2 regions of the Thauera sp. GDN1 genome follow, and region 1 is predicted to be linked to the other one. Evidence: predicted binding sites of a transcription regulator. Region 1 holds the regulator's gene; the other holds the start of a gene.

Region 1 (7,151 bases):
CCTTCCCTGCGCTGGATGCCGGTCAACAGGTCGAGGACCTGGGCCTGGATGGTGACGTCGAGCGCGGTGGTCGGCTCGTCGGCGATCAGCAGCTGCGGACGGCCGGCCAGCGCCATCGCGATCATCACGCGCTGCTTCATGCCGCCGGAAAACTGGAAGGGATAGTCCTGTAGCCGCCGCGCGGGATCGGGAATGCCGACCGCCTCGAGCAGGCGGACGGCCTCGCCACGCGCGGCTTCGCCGTCCACGCCGCGCTGCGCCAGGGCCTCGACGATCTGCGCACCGACCGTCATGACCGGGTTCAGGCTGGTCGAGGGTTCCTGGAAGATCATCCCGATCCGCCCGCCGCGCACCCGGCGCATCGCGGCTTCGGGCAGGGCGAGCAGATCCTCCCCGGCGAGCGTGACGCTGCCGCCCGCGATGCGACCGGCGTCCGGCAGCAGGCGGGTGAGCGCGAGCGCGGTCATCGACTTGCCGCAACCCGACTCGCCGAGCAGGGCGAAGGTTTCTCCCGCCCCGATGCTGAAATCGACCCCGTCGACCGGGCGGATCTCGCCCCCGGTGCGGGCGATCGCCACGCGCAGGCCCGTGACCTGCAGCAGCGCCATATCGTGGTGGACGGCGCCCGTTTCCAGGACAGGAAGATTCATTCGCGGGTTCGGCAAGACAACGGAAAAAGGGCCGCTAGCGCGGCCCCTGGCTTCGATCAGTGATGGTGGTGGCCACCCGGGCCATGGACGTGGCCGTGGGAGATTTCCTCGGCGCTGGCGGCGCGCACTTCGGCGATGGTGACGTCGAACACCAGCGCCACGCCGGCGAGCGGGTGGTTGCCATCGACCACGACCTTGCCGTCGGCGATGTCGGTGATGCGGTAGACGAGGTCTTCCTCGCCATCGTCGGAGACGCGCTCGAAGCTCATGCCGATCTCGATGTTGTCCGGGAACAGCTTGGCGTCCTCGACCAGGATCAGCTCCTCGTCGTAGTCACCGAAGGCGTCCTCGGGCTGGAGCTTGACCTGCAACTTGTCGCCGACCTTCTTGCCGTGCAGTGCTTCCTCCAGCACCGGGAAGATGCCGTCGTAGCCGCCGTGCAGATACACGAGCGGGTGGGCGCCGTCGTCGATCACCGCGCCTTCCGGGTCGCGCACGGTGTAGTTGAGCGTCACGACGCTGTTCTTGGCGATTTCATTTTGCATGCTGGGGTTCCAGTTCCTTGACCAGTTCAAAAATGGCGGCCGCATGGCCACGCGGTGTCACATCGTAGAGGGCGTGGCGGATCCTGCCCTGTTTGTCGATGACGAAGGTCGATCGACGCACGCCCATCTTCTTCATCCCGTCGACTTCCCGCTCCTGCCACACCTTGTACAGCCGGCACACGTCGGTGTCCGAATCGGAGAGCAGGCGGATCGACAGTCCTTCCTGGTCGCGGAACTCGGCGTGCGTCAGACAATCGTCGGGGCTCACGCCGATCACGATGCAGTCGTAACGGGCGAACTCGTCCTCATGGTCGCTGAAGTCGGCGGCCTGGAGCGTGCAGCCCGGGGTATTGTCGCGAGGATAAAAGTAGAGGACGACATTCTGCTTGCCGGCGACCGACGCGAGGTCGAACATTTCCATGTCGGCGTCGGGCAATGAAAAGGCGGGGGCGATGTCTCCGCTCTGCAGCATGTGGTCTCCCTGATGTGGGGCGGATTCTAGCCGAGACCCCCGGCGAACACTACCGCTGCGGGCACGGGTCTGGACTTCGGACGGATCGAGCATGCGAGCCTTTCTCCCTGGCTTGTGTCGGACGATCGGGTGCCGCCAGCCGACACCGTCATGAACCAATAGCCCAGATCGGGCGATGGCTCAAGACGCAGTGCATCATTGGCGCAATGCTTCGTCGTCGGACCATAGTGAGCGACACCCATGACCAGGCCCCTTCACCCCCCGCAGCAGCACGCACACCCCGCCACCATGCGCGCCATGGTGCTCGAGCGCCCCGGCACCCCCCTGCAACTGCGCGAGCTGCCCGTCCCCCGTCCGGCCGCAGGCCAGGTCCTGCTGCGGGTCGAAGCCTGCGGCGTGTGCCGCACCGATCTCCACCTCGTCGACGGCGAGTTGCCCGATCCGGTGCTGCCGATGATTCCCGGACACGAGATCGTCGGTCGGGTGGTCGACGTCGGCCCGGGCGTGAACGGCGTCAGACACGGTCAGCGCATGGGCGTCCCCTGGCTGGGCTGGACCTGCGGCCACTGCGGTTTCTGCGCCAGCCATCGCGAGAACCTGTGCGACAGCGCGCGCTTCACCGGCTACCAGATCCACGGCGGCTATGCGCAATACACGGTGGCCGATGCGCGCTACTGCTTCCCAATGGCCGAGGCGCTGGACGCCGCCGAAGCCGCGCCGCTGCTGTGCGCCGGGCTGATCGGTTACCGCGCGCTGGCGATGGCGGGCGATGCGCGCAGGATCGGACTCTACGGTTTCGGCGCCGCCGCCCACATCATCGCCCAGGTCGCCGCATGGCAGGGACGCGAGGTCCATGCCTTCACCCGCAAGGGGGATGCCGAGAGCCAGGCCTTCGCCCGCCAGCTCGGCGCGTGCTGGGTGGGCGCGGGCGACGAATGCCCGCCCCAAGCGCTTGAAGCGGCGCTGATCTTCGCGCCCGCCGGCGAGCTCGTCCCCGCCGCGCTGCGCGCCACCGCAAAGGGCGGCACGGTGGTATGCGCGGGGATCCACATGAGCGACATCCCGAGCTTTCCGTACAGCATCCTGTGGGGCGAGCGCCGCATCGTCTCGGTCGCCAACCTGACCCGCCGGGACGGCGAGGAATTCCTCGCCCTCGCGCCGAAGGTGCCGGTGCGTACCGAAGTCACCCGCTTCGCCCTCGAGGCGGCCAACGACGCCCTCGAACGCCTGCGCCGCGGCGCACTGCAGGGCGCCGCGGTGCTGCTGCCCTGAGGAGGTCACCAAACCGCTCCTGCCGGGCACGGGTGCTTGCTCTCGACGAATAACTGTTTAAAATTACAGCCATCCCATGGAGGCCGTCATGAGCGCCCGTAGCGAATCCCTTACCGCACGCCAGCAGGAAATCCTCGACTTCATCCGCGCCACCGTCGAATCCGAAGGCCGCCCGCCGACGCGCGCCGAGGTGTGCACCGCGTTCGGCTTCCGCTCGCCGAACGCCGCCGAAACCCATCTGCGCGCGCTCGCCGCCAAGGGCGCGATCCTGCTCGAGGAAGGCCGCGCGCGCGGCATCCGCCTGGCCGAGGCGCTCGGCCTGCCGCTGGTCGGCCGCGTCGCCGCGGGCAGCCCGATCCTCGCCGCCGAACACGTCGAGGCACGCTACCAGCTCGACCCCGCGCTGTTCTCGCCCAGGGCAGACTACCTGCTGCGGGTGCGCGGCATGAGCATGCGCGACGCCGGCATCCTCGACGGCGACCTGATCGCGGTGCATCGCAGCACCGAGGCGCGCAACGGCCAGATCGTGGTCGCCCGCATCGACGACGACGTCACCGTGAAGACCCTGCAGCGCAAGGGCACGGTGGTCGAGCTGCTGCCGGCCAACCCCGATTACGAACCCATCGTCGTCGACACCCGGCGCGCCCCGGTGGTGATCGAGGGCGTGATGGTCGGCCTGATCCGCAAGGACCACTGAGCGCACCGTCGCCCGGGCCACCGGCTCATGCCGCTTCCTCATGGCCACCTCCGCGCTCCGCATCGCCGACGATGTCCGGCATGACACGCCCGACATCGACCCTCGGCACTCTTTCCTGGCCGGCCTGCCCGCCGGCCGCATATGGCAGGCCGACCGTTTCGCGCAGCGTCCGGGCGCAGTGCTGCCGACCGGCTTCAGCGCACTCGACGCGGAACTGCCCGGTGGCGGCTGGCCGGCCGGCGCCCTGATCGAACTGCTGCTCGAACGCCCCGGGGTGGGCGAACTGTCGCTGCTGCTGCCATTGCTCGGGCGCACTCCCCCCGAGCAATGGATCGTCTGGCTGGCACCGCCGCTGCTGCCCTATGCCCCGGCGCTGGCCCGCGCCGGCGTGCCGCTGGCCCGCCTGCTCATCGTGCGTCCCGAGCATCCGCACGCCCTGCTGTGGGCCGCGCGCCAGGCTGCCGTCTCGGGCAGCTGTTCGGCCGTCCTGGCCTGGATGCCGCGGATCGACAACACCGGCCTGCGCCGCCTGCAGCTTGCGGCCGAGGAGAGCGCCACGCCGCTCTTCCTGTTCCGCCCCGACGCGGTCGCGGGCCAGCCCTCGCCCGCGCCATTGCGCCTGATGCTCAGCGCGCGCAGCGCACAGCTCGAGGTGCGCATCCTGAAGCGGCGCGGCCCGCCGGCAGCACGCCCCCTGCTGCTCGACGTGCGCGCAGGGGAACAGACGCTGTCCGAAGCCGGGAATCCGCAGGGCGTCGTCGGCATGCTTGGCGTTGTCGGCGACCGGACACGCTGACGCCACATTGCCGCCATGCTCTGGCTCGCCATCCATCTCCCGGTCCTGGCGCTGCAGGTCTTCACCCGCGGCGCGCAGGCCCCTGCGCCACTTGCGATCATCGCCCCGCCGCCACGGGCGACGGTCCTCGCGGCAACCCCCGATGCCGAGGCGGCCGGCGTCCATTGCGGGCAACGCGGCGCCAGCGCGCTCGCCCTGCTGCCCGAGTTGCAACTGAGGACGCGCGACCCGGATCGTGAGGCCGAAGCCCTCGCCGAAATCGCCATCTGGGCGGGGCGCTTCAGCCCGCGCATCAGCCTGTCTCCCCCCGATGCGGTGCTGCTGGAGATTTCCTCCTGCCTGCGCCTGTTCGGCGGCGCCGAGCGGATCGAACGGGCGGTGCGGGACGGTCTGGATGAACTGGGCTTCGCAGCCCGCACCGCCTGCGCGCCCACCCCGCTGGCGGCACGCTGGTTCGCCCGCGCCGGGCTGGGCATGGATGCCGGAAGCGAGGCGCATGAAGAGTCCGGCGACACGCCGCCCGCCCGCTGGCAGCCGACCGCGCCTTCCGCTGCCCCCGGCGCCCTTCCACAACGTGACTGGCAGACGATGATCGACCACCTGCCGCTGGAACTGCTGGGCGACGACGGCAGTTGCGATGCGCCCACGCTGGAACTGCTCGCCGGCCTCGGGCTGCGCACGCTGGGCGAGGTCCGCCGCCTGCCGGCCGCCGGCCTCGCCCGCCGCCAGGCCCAGGCCGCCGGCCGCACGCTGGCCCGCGCCTGCGGCGACATCGCCGATCCCCGGCCCTGGTTCGTGGCGCCGCCCCGTTTCGATCACGGCCTCGTGCTCCCCGTACCCACCGCTCATGCCGACGCCCTGCTCTTCGCCGCCCGCCGCCTGTTCGCCAGCCTGGCGGCCTGGCTGCAGGCCCGTCATGCCGCGGTGGATCTGTGCACCCTGGTGCTTGAACACGCCTCCCCGCCCCACACCGCGCTGACGCTAGTGTTCGGCGAACCCAGCCAGGACGAGGCCCGGTTCATGCTGATCGCGCGCGAGCGCCTCGCGGCGATACGGCTGGCCGCCGAGGTCGGCGCCCTGCGGGTGCAGGCCGCGCAGTCGGTCCCCGCCGCGCCCCGCAGCACGGACCTCTTCGGCGATCCGGCCGCCCGCGCGGATGCCGCCTTGCTGCTCGCACGCCTGCAGGCACGGCTGGGTAACGAGGGGGTCTATCGGCTTTCCGCGCAGGCCGACCATCGTCCCGAGGCCGCGTGGATGGTCTGCGAAGCCGGCGCCGGGTCGAGCCGCCCGACCTCTCGTCCGCGATACCCCGAGCGCGCCAGAAACTCCGCCGATCTCGTCGAAGGCCCGCGCCCACTGTGGCTGCTGCCCGAACCCAGAGCGGTCTCGCCGGCTCGCCTGTCCCTGATCGGCGAGGCCGAACGGATCGAAACCGGCTGGTGGGACGGTCGTGCAGTGCGGCGCGACTACTATCTCGCGCACGACGAGCACCAGGCCCTGTGCTGGGTCTTCCATGCGCTGGACGCACCGGAGAACTGGTTCGTCCATGGCTATTTCGGCTGAGGCATCGCCGGCGAAGGCGCCGGCAGCCCGCAAGCGACGTAGTACACTCGCGCCCTGATCAACCTCCAGACAAGGAAGACCGCAGCATCCGTGCTGCCCGCGCCCGATGCCCCAGACTGCCTCATCACAGCCCGCTAACCTTTCCTCCGGTCCGCAGGCCCTTTCGCCCGGCGACCGCGCCCGCCGCAAGGCCCTGTTCAGCCTCCTGGTCGGCCTCGTCGCCCTGCCCGCATCCTGGCTGCTGTTCTCGCAACTCGAGCGCCTGTGGCCGGAGATCGTGCGCATGGAGGGCATCGCCTTCATGGCCGCCGCCACCCTGCTCGGCGGGGCGATGGCGATCGGCCCGCTGGCCGCGGCCATCGGCCTCCTGCTTGCGATCTGGTTCGGGGTGGACAGCGTGTACAAACCGCGCAGCAAGCCTTCCCCGCTGCTCGACCGCGTGATCGTCGGCGCAGGCCTGCTGGTCTGGTTCACGCCCGCCCTCGCCGCCTTCGCCATGATCGGCCAGGCGCTCGCGAGCGGACGCATCCACTTCGTGCGCCCGCCCCGCGATTATTTCCTCGCCACCGATCCGATCGCCTTCTGGCAGGGCGTGGGCTTCTGGCTGATCATGGGCGGGCTGTTCGCCTTCCTCGCCTGGCGCTACTGGCGAGGCAAGCTCTTTCCGCGCAGCGCGGACGCGGAATGAAGCGCCCCGTGGGGCGCCTCCGGCGCGGGCTCACCGCCCGCCAGAGCCCCCTCAGGCGCCGAGCCAGCCCTTGCGCAGCTCGAGCGCTTCCGGCCGCGCACGCTCCGCGCGCTTGAGGCTGAACTTGTCCGCGGGCGCGGCGGCGGGCGCGAGACGGAAGCTCATCAGCTCATCGCGCCGGAAAACGTGCAGGGTGAGCTCATCGCCCGCACGCCGCCTGGCCAGCATGTCGTCCATCGCCTTCGCCCCCGCCACCTTCAGCCCGTCCAAGGCCACCACCACGTCGCCTGCCGACACCCCCGCCGCCTGCGCCGGCCCGCCGTCGTAGACGTTGAGCACCTTGGCCTCGCCGTTGCCGCCGAGTTTCCAGCCGAGCACCGGGCTCGTGCTCGCCGCCGCGGCTTCCAGCGTCACCGCCACGGCCTCGAGCAGGCGAGCGAGCGGAAGATCGTCGCGGCCCTCGACCGC
Region 2 (7,151 bases), 420 kb from region 1:
GACGGCGTTCAGGAAGGTGGACTTGCCGGCACCGTTGGAGCCGATCACGGTCACGAACTGCCCTGTCGGGATCTCCAGCGTCATGCCGCGCAGGGCCTGGGTCTCGATCGGCGTTCCGGGGTTGAAGGTCAGGCGCAGGTCGGTTGCTTTCAGCATCTCAGTTCCCCTTCTTTCCGGACCAGTGGGCGCGCAGCTTGGGTACCACCAGCGCGACCGTCACCAGCACCGCGGTGACCAGGTTGAGGTCCTGCGCCTGCAGGCCGATGAAGTCGGAGTTGAGCGCGAGCGCGATGAAGAAGCGATAGACGATGGCGCCGACGATCACCGCGATCGTAGCCAGGTAGAGCTTGCGCGAAGGCAGCAGGCTCTCGCCGACGATCACCGCCGCCAGGCCGATGACGATGGTGCCCACGCCCATCGAGATGTCCGCACCGCCCTGGGTCTGCGCGAACAGCGCCCCGGCCAGTCCGACCAGCGCGTTCGACAGCGCCATGCCGGCGAGCACCGCCAGCCCGGTATTGACGCCCTGGGCGCGCGCCATGCGCGCATTGGAGCCGGTGGCGCGGATCGCCAGGCCGCTCTGGGTCGAGAAATAGGCATCGAGCAGCAGCTTGACCGCCAGCACCACGAACACCAGCAGCAGCGGGCGGAAGACGTAGTCGGCCAGGGCCTCGGGCTGCAGCAGGTTGAAGACGGTGGGCTCCATGATCAGCGGCACGTTGGGCTTGCCCATGATGCGCAGGTTGATCGAGTACAGCGCGATCATCATCAGGATGCTGGCGAGCAGGTCCATGATCTTGAGGCGCACGTTGAGCCAGCCGGTGATCAGGCCCGCGACCGCGCCGGCGATGGTCGCCACGATGGTCGAGGTGAAGGGATCGTAGCCGGCGGCGATCATGGTCGCGGCGACCGCGCCGCCGAGCGGGAAGCTGCCGTCGACGGTCAGGTCGGGAAAGCGCAGCAGGCGGAAGGAGATGTACACGCCGAGGGCGACCAGGCTGAAGATCAGACCGATCTCCAGCGCCCCGAGCAGGGTGTAGAGGGACATGAGGAATACCGTTGGAGAGAAGACGACGCGGGCGCCCTGGGGAGAGCGCCCGCCGCGGCCGGCACCGGCCGACCGCGTGCGGGTCCGGCCGGACCGTCCTTACTGGACGACCTTGGAGGCGTCCTTGACGAGCTCGTCGGACAGGGTGACGCCCTGTTTCTGGGCCGCGCCCGGGTTCACGTGCAGCTCGAGCTTGTTGCTGGTCTCGGAGGCGATGGCGCCCGGCTTCTCGCCCTTGAGGATGCGCACCACCATCTCGCCGGTCTGCACGCCCAGCGCCTTGTAGTCCATGCCGTAGGCCGCGACCGCGCCGCGCGCGACGCTGTCGGTATCGGCCGCGACCAGCGGGATCTTGGCGTCCATGCCGACCTTGACCAGGGCCTCGTAGGCCGACACCACGTTGTTGTCGGTGCTGGTGTAGAACACGTCGACCTTGCCGATCAGGCTGCGCGCGGCCGAACCGACGTCGACCGAACGCGGTGCCGCCGCATCCACCAGGCTCATGCCGTGCCCGGGCAGCAGCTTGCGCATCTGCTCCAGCACCACCACCGAGTTGGCCTCGCCCGGGTTGAACACCATGCCCACGCGCTTGGCGTTGGGGCTCACGCGCTTGATCAGCTCGATCTGCTTGTCGAGTTCGAGGGCGTCGGAGACGCCGGTGACGTTGCTGCCCGAGGCCGCCATCGACGGCACCAGCTTGGCCGCCACCGGATCGGTCACCGCCGAATACACCAGCGGAATGTCCTTGGTCGCCGCCGCCACGGCCTGCGCCGAGGGGGTGGCGATGGCGACGATCACGTCCGACTTGTCGCCGACGAACTTGCGCGCGATCTGCGCCGCGGTCCCGGTGTTGCCCTGGGCGCTCTGGTACTGCCACTTGAGGTTCTTGCCGTCTTCGAAGCCGGCGGCGGCGAGCGCCTCCTTGACGCCATCGCGGACGGAATCGAGCGCCGGGTGCTCGACGATCGCGGTGATCGCCACCGATTTCTGCTGCGCATGGACCGGCGCAGCCATCGCGAACGCCAGCGCCAGCGCGCCGAACAGCACCTTGCGGGACGTGGTGAAGGACATGAAGGGCTCCTTTGCGGCCATCCAGGCCAGGCAGTGAGAACACGCGCGGTCGGCGACCACGCCCTTGAAGAAGATACGAGGGCGCGATTTTAACAGCGCGCCAGCCGTGCGCGATTGCGGTGGACCCGAAACTTCGCCGCCGGCCGGGCGGGACACGCCCGCCCTTGCCCTGAAGACTGTATTTTTTTACAGTCTACGAATGATCGAAGAGTACGCCGAACTTCACTGCCTGAGCAATTTCAGCTTCCAGCGCGGCGCCTCGCACCCCGAGGAGCTGGTCGCGCAGGCGGCCGCATTCGGCTACACCGCGATCGCGCTCACCGACGAGTGCTCGCTCGCCGGCGTGGTGCGCGCCCATCGCGCGCTGCAGGCCCTGCCCGCGGAGCAGCGCCCACGGCTGATCATCGGCAGCGAGTTGCAGCTCGCGGACGGCCCCCGCATCGTGCTGCTCGCCACCGACCGCGCCGGCTACGCACAGCTGTCGCGGCTGATCACCCGTGCCCGACGCGCCGCCGCCAAGGGGGCATACCGCCTCACCCGGGCGATGATCGACCACGCCTGCAAGCTGCCGCTACCGCCTGCCAGCCCCGGCGAGGCGGGCGACCGCCTGGACGGCTGCCTGGCCTTGCTCATTCCACCCGCCGGCTTTCCGCCCCGTGTCGGCCTCGAGACGGCGGCGGCGGACCTGCAGGCCGAGGCCGAATGGCTGGCACAGCGCTTCCCGAGTCGCGCGTGGATGGCGGTGACGGTGCGGGTGGACGGCCGCGACCGCGCGCGCATCACCTGGCTGCGCCGCGTCGCGCGCGCCGCCGGCATCCCGGCGGTGGCGGCCAGCGGCGCACTGATGCACGACCCCGCCCGCCGCCCCCTCGCCGACGTGATGAGCGCGCTGCGCCTGCACTGCAGCGTGGCCGAGGCCGGGCTGGCGCTCGCCGCCAATGCCGAGCAGCGCCTGCACGACCGCGACACCCTCGCCCGCCGCTACCCGCCCGCGCTGCTCGCCGAAACCCTGGCGGTCGCCGGGCGCTGCAGCTTCTCCCTGGACGAACTGCGCTACGAGTACCCGGCCGAACTCGTCCCCGCCGGCGAAACCCCGGCAAGCTGGCTGCGCCGGCTGGTGGAGGGGGGACTGCGGTGGCGCTACCGCGGACAGGACGCCCCCGCGGGCCTCCGCGTCGCCACACCCCCCACGACCGCAGCCATGGACCCGCCCGCCGACGACCCCGCGCCACCCTCGGTGCGCGCGCAGATCGAGCACGAACTGGCGCTGATCGCCGAGCTCGGCTACGAGTCCTATTTCCTCACCGTGCATGACATCGTCCGCTTCGCCCGCGGCGAGGGCATCCTGTGCCAGGGCCGCGGCTCGGCGGCGAATTCGGTGGTGTGCTGGGCACTGGGCATCACCGAGGTCGATCCGACGCTGGGCATCATGCTGGTCGAGCGCTTCATCTCGCGCGAGCGCAACGAGCCGCCCGACATCGACGTCGACTTCGAGCACGAGCGGCGCGAGGAGGTGATCCAGTACATCTACCGCAAGTACGGCCGCGAGCGTGCCGCGCTCGCCGCCACCGTGATCAGCTACCGCGCCCGCAGCGCGCTGCGCGACGTCGGCCGCGCGCTCGGCCTGGACGAGACGCAGATCGAACGCCTGACGCGCGAGCACCACTGGTTCGACGGCCGTAGCATCCTGCCCGAACGGCTGATGGAGGCCGGGCTCGATCCCGCCAGCCCGGTCAGCCGACGGCTGGTGGCGCTGACCGAGGAACTGATCGGCTTTCCGCGCCACCTGTCGCAGCATGTCGGCGGTTTCGTCATCGCCCGCGGCCGGCTCGACGAGCTGGTGCCGGTCGAGAACGCCGCGATGCCCGAGCGCACCGTGATCCAGTGGGACAAGGACGACCTCGACGCCGTCGGCCTGATGAAGGTCGACGTGCTCGCGCTCGGCATGCTGTCGGCGCTGCGCCGCGGGCTGGCACTGGCGTCGGCCTGGCGCGGCCGGCCGCTGACGCTGGCCAGCATCGAGCGCGAACGCGCCGAGGTGTATGACATGCTGTCGCGCGCCGATTCGGTCGGCGTGTTCCAGGTCGAATCGCGCGCGCAGATGACCATGCTGCCGCGCCTCAGGCCGTGCCGTTTCTACGACCTGGTGGTGGAGGTTGCCATCGTGCGCCCCGGCCCGATCCAGGGCGGCATGGTCCATCCCTACCTGCACGCGCGCGATCGCGTGGCGCGCGGCGAGGACCCGATGGACGGCCTGCGCGACGAGATCCGCGGCGTGCTCGCGCGCACGCTCGGGGTGCCGATCTTCCAGGAACAGGTGATGCAGCTCGCGGTGGTCGCGGCCGGCTTCACAGGCGGCGAGGCCGACCAGCTGCGGCGGGCGATGGGCGCCTGGCGGCGCAAGGGCGAGCTCGAACGCTACCGCGAGAAGCTGCTCGCCGGGCTGGCGCACAAGGGCTACGACGCCGACTTCGCCCAGCGCCTGTGCCAGCAGATCGAGGGCTTCGGCAGCTACGGCTTCCCCGAATCGCACGCCGCCAGCTTCGCGCTGCTGGTGTATGCCTCGGCCTGGCTCAAGTGCTTCGAGCCCGCCGCCTTCCTCGCCGCGCTGCTCGACAGCCAGCCGATGGGCTTCTACTCGCCCTCGCAGCTGATCCAGGACGCGCGCCGGCACGGGGTGGAGGTGCGGCCGGCCGACGTCACGGTCAGCACCTGGGAGTGCACGCTGGAAGCCACCGCCGGGGAGCCGGACACGGACGCGTCACCTGTGCGCCCGCAGCCCGCGGTCCGCCTCGGCCTGCGCATGATCCGCGGCCTCGCCCGCGACGCCGCCGCGCGCATCGTCGCCGCCCGCGACAGCCGCACCTTCGCCGACACCCAGGACCTCGCCGCCCGCGCCCGGCTGGATGCCGGCGAACTGCGCATCCTCGCCGCCGGCGGCGCGCTCGCCGGCCTCGCCGGGCACCGCCGCCAGGCCCTGTGGCAGGCGAGCGGCGCGGCACCCCTGCCCGGCCTGCTCGCCGGCGCGCCCGGCGGCGACGTCGCCGTCCCCCTCGCCGCCCCGGCCGAGGCCGAGGACCTGCTCGCCGACTACGCCCGCCTCGGCTTCACCCTCGGCCGCCACCCCTTGTCATTCGTGCGCGACGAGCTCGTGCGCCTGCGTTTCCTGACCGCCGCCGACATCGCCGTGGCGCCGGACCGCATGCTCGCCCGCGGCGCCGGCCTGGTCACCTGCCGCCAGCGCCCGGGCACCGCCAAGGGCACGCTGTTCGTCACCCTGGAGGACGAGACCGGGCTCACCAACGTCATCGTCCGCCCCGAGCTCTTCGAGCAGCAGCGCCGCATCCTGCTCGGCGCACGGCTGATGGGGGTGTTCGGCCAGATCAGCCGCCAGGGGCGCGTCGTGCATCTGGTGGCGAGCCGGGTGGTCGATCACTCCGCGCTGCTCGGCGCGCTCGACGCACGTAGCCGCGACTTCCACTGAAGCGCGGCGAGCGCCAGCACCAGCCAGCCGGCCAGCAGCATCAGCCCGCCCAGCGGCGTGACCAGGCCGATGCCCCGGGTGCCGGCGAGGGTGAGCAGGTAGAGGCTGCCGGAGAAGCAGACGGTTCCGGCGACGAAGAGCCCGCCGGCGAGCTTCGCCAGCCGGCACGACGCCAGCGCCGGCGCCAGTCCGAGCGCCACCAGCGCCAGCGCGTGGTACATCTGGTAGCGCACGCCGGTCTCGAACACCGCCAGCATTTCCGCCGACAGCACCACACGCAAGCCGTGCGCGCCGAACGCACCCAGCCCCACCGCCAGCGCGGCGGACAGGGCGCCGATGACCACCAGTACTCCATTCATGCTTTCGATCCCGGGTTGATGCATTCCGCCTCGCCGATCCCGCTCAGCGCGCCGTCAGCCAGTCGGCGACGAAGCGCTGCGCATCCGGCAGCCAGGCGCGGAAGTCGTGTTCGAAACCCTCGGCCGCGGCGACGAACTCCGCCTCGCCGCCGGCGAGCGGATTCGGCTGGCGCGCACGGCGCGACATGCGCGCCAGCACGTCGGCGATGCCCTCCAGTTCGGCATAGGACTGCAGCCAGTCCTCGCGCGCCATCAGCGCGAGGGCGTGGTGCGCGCCCGCGGGCAGCTCCACCAGCCGCATGCCGAGCTGGCGATACACGCCCGCACAGTAGTGCGCCAGCGCATCGTCGCGAAAATCCGCCCAGTCACGCGCCAGCAGGTGGTCGTAGAAGATGTCGACCAGCACCCCGGCATAACGCCGGCGCGGCGCCGACACCCGCGCCCGGCTGGCGCAGAAGGCCGGATGGGTCTCGGCGAAGACATCGATCGCGCGATGCAGCGCCACCCCGCGCGCGAGGTCTTGCGGGAGCCCTGCGGGCAGCGGCCCCTTGATCCAGTCGCCGACCACCCCGCCGACGATCAGCGCCGGCGACTCGCCGGCCAGCAGCGCATGGGCGAGGAAGTTCACGCGCCCTGCCCCGCCTCGCGCCGGCGCAGCACGGCCAGCCACAGCAGCGCGCCGCCCGTCAGGCCCAGCGGCAGCAGCGAGCCGACGTTGAGCAGCGTCCACCCCTGGGTCGTCACCAGCGCGCCGGACGCGAACGAGGTCAGCGCCATCACCGCGAACACCGCGAAGTTGATCGCCGCCTGCGCTTTGTCCTTTTCCTCCGGACGGTAGGCCTGCATCGCCAGCGTGGTGCTGCCGGTGAACAGGAAGTTCCAGCCCACACCGAGCAGGAAGAGCCCGATCAGGAACTGGTGCAGGTCCTGCCCCGACAGCGCGACCGCGACGCAGGCGAAGTTCAGCCCCACGCCCAAACCCATGATCTGCAGCACGCCGAAGCGCTTGATGAGGTGGCCGGTGAAGAAGCCCGGCGCGAACATGCCGATCACGTGCCACTCGAGCACCAGCGCGGCGTCCGAGAACGGCATGCCGCACACGTCCATCGCCAGCGGGGTAGCCGCCATCAGCAGGTTCATGACCCCGTAGCCCATCGCCGCGCCCAGCGTGGACACGATGAACACCGGC

The links. The regulator LexA, encoded in region 1, represses DNA repair genes until DNA is damaged. The targets are predictions, from matches to a motif close to ACTGTATNTANATACAGT.
Region 2: the regulator LexA is predicted to act here: its motif matches at 2,295-2,312, upstream of CKCBHOJB_RS08030 (error-prone DNA polymerase).

Annotation. Positions count from the first base shown of each region.
Region 1 is NZ_CP097870.1:2,165,027-2,172,177, reverse strand. Features, by position in the region: gene CKCBHOJB_RS09980 (dipeptide ABC transporter ATP-binding protein) at 1-650, opposite strand, end outside; gene CKCBHOJB_RS09975 (peptidylprolyl isomerase) at 707-1,195, opposite strand; gene CKCBHOJB_RS09970 (peroxiredoxin) at 1,185-1,667, opposite strand; gene CKCBHOJB_RS09965 (zinc-dependent alcohol dehydrogenase family protein) at 1,908-2,939, shown strand; gene lexA (transcriptional repressor LexA) at 3,028-3,636, shown strand; gene imuA (translesion DNA synthesis-associated protein ImuA) at 3,677-4,432, shown strand; gene CKCBHOJB_RS09950 (DNA polymerase Y family protein) at 4,448-5,995, shown strand; gene CKCBHOJB_RS09945 (hypothetical protein) at 6,102-6,683, shown strand; gene CKCBHOJB_RS09940 (M61 family metallopeptidase) at 6,735-7,151, opposite strand, start outside.
Region 2 is NZ_CP097870.1:1,746,708-1,753,858, reverse strand. Features, by position in the region: gene CKCBHOJB_RS08045 (ABC transporter ATP-binding protein) at 1-156, opposite strand, end outside; gene CKCBHOJB_RS08040 (ABC transporter permease) at 158-1,048, opposite strand; gene CKCBHOJB_RS08035 (ABC transporter substrate-binding protein) at 1,148-2,119, opposite strand; gene CKCBHOJB_RS08030 (error-prone DNA polymerase) at 2,319-5,603, shown strand; gene CKCBHOJB_RS08025 (DUF423 domain-containing protein) at 5,552-5,962, opposite strand; gene CKCBHOJB_RS08020 (ACP phosphodiesterase) at 6,006-6,590, opposite strand; gene CKCBHOJB_RS08015 (MFS transporter) at 6,587-7,151, opposite strand, start outside.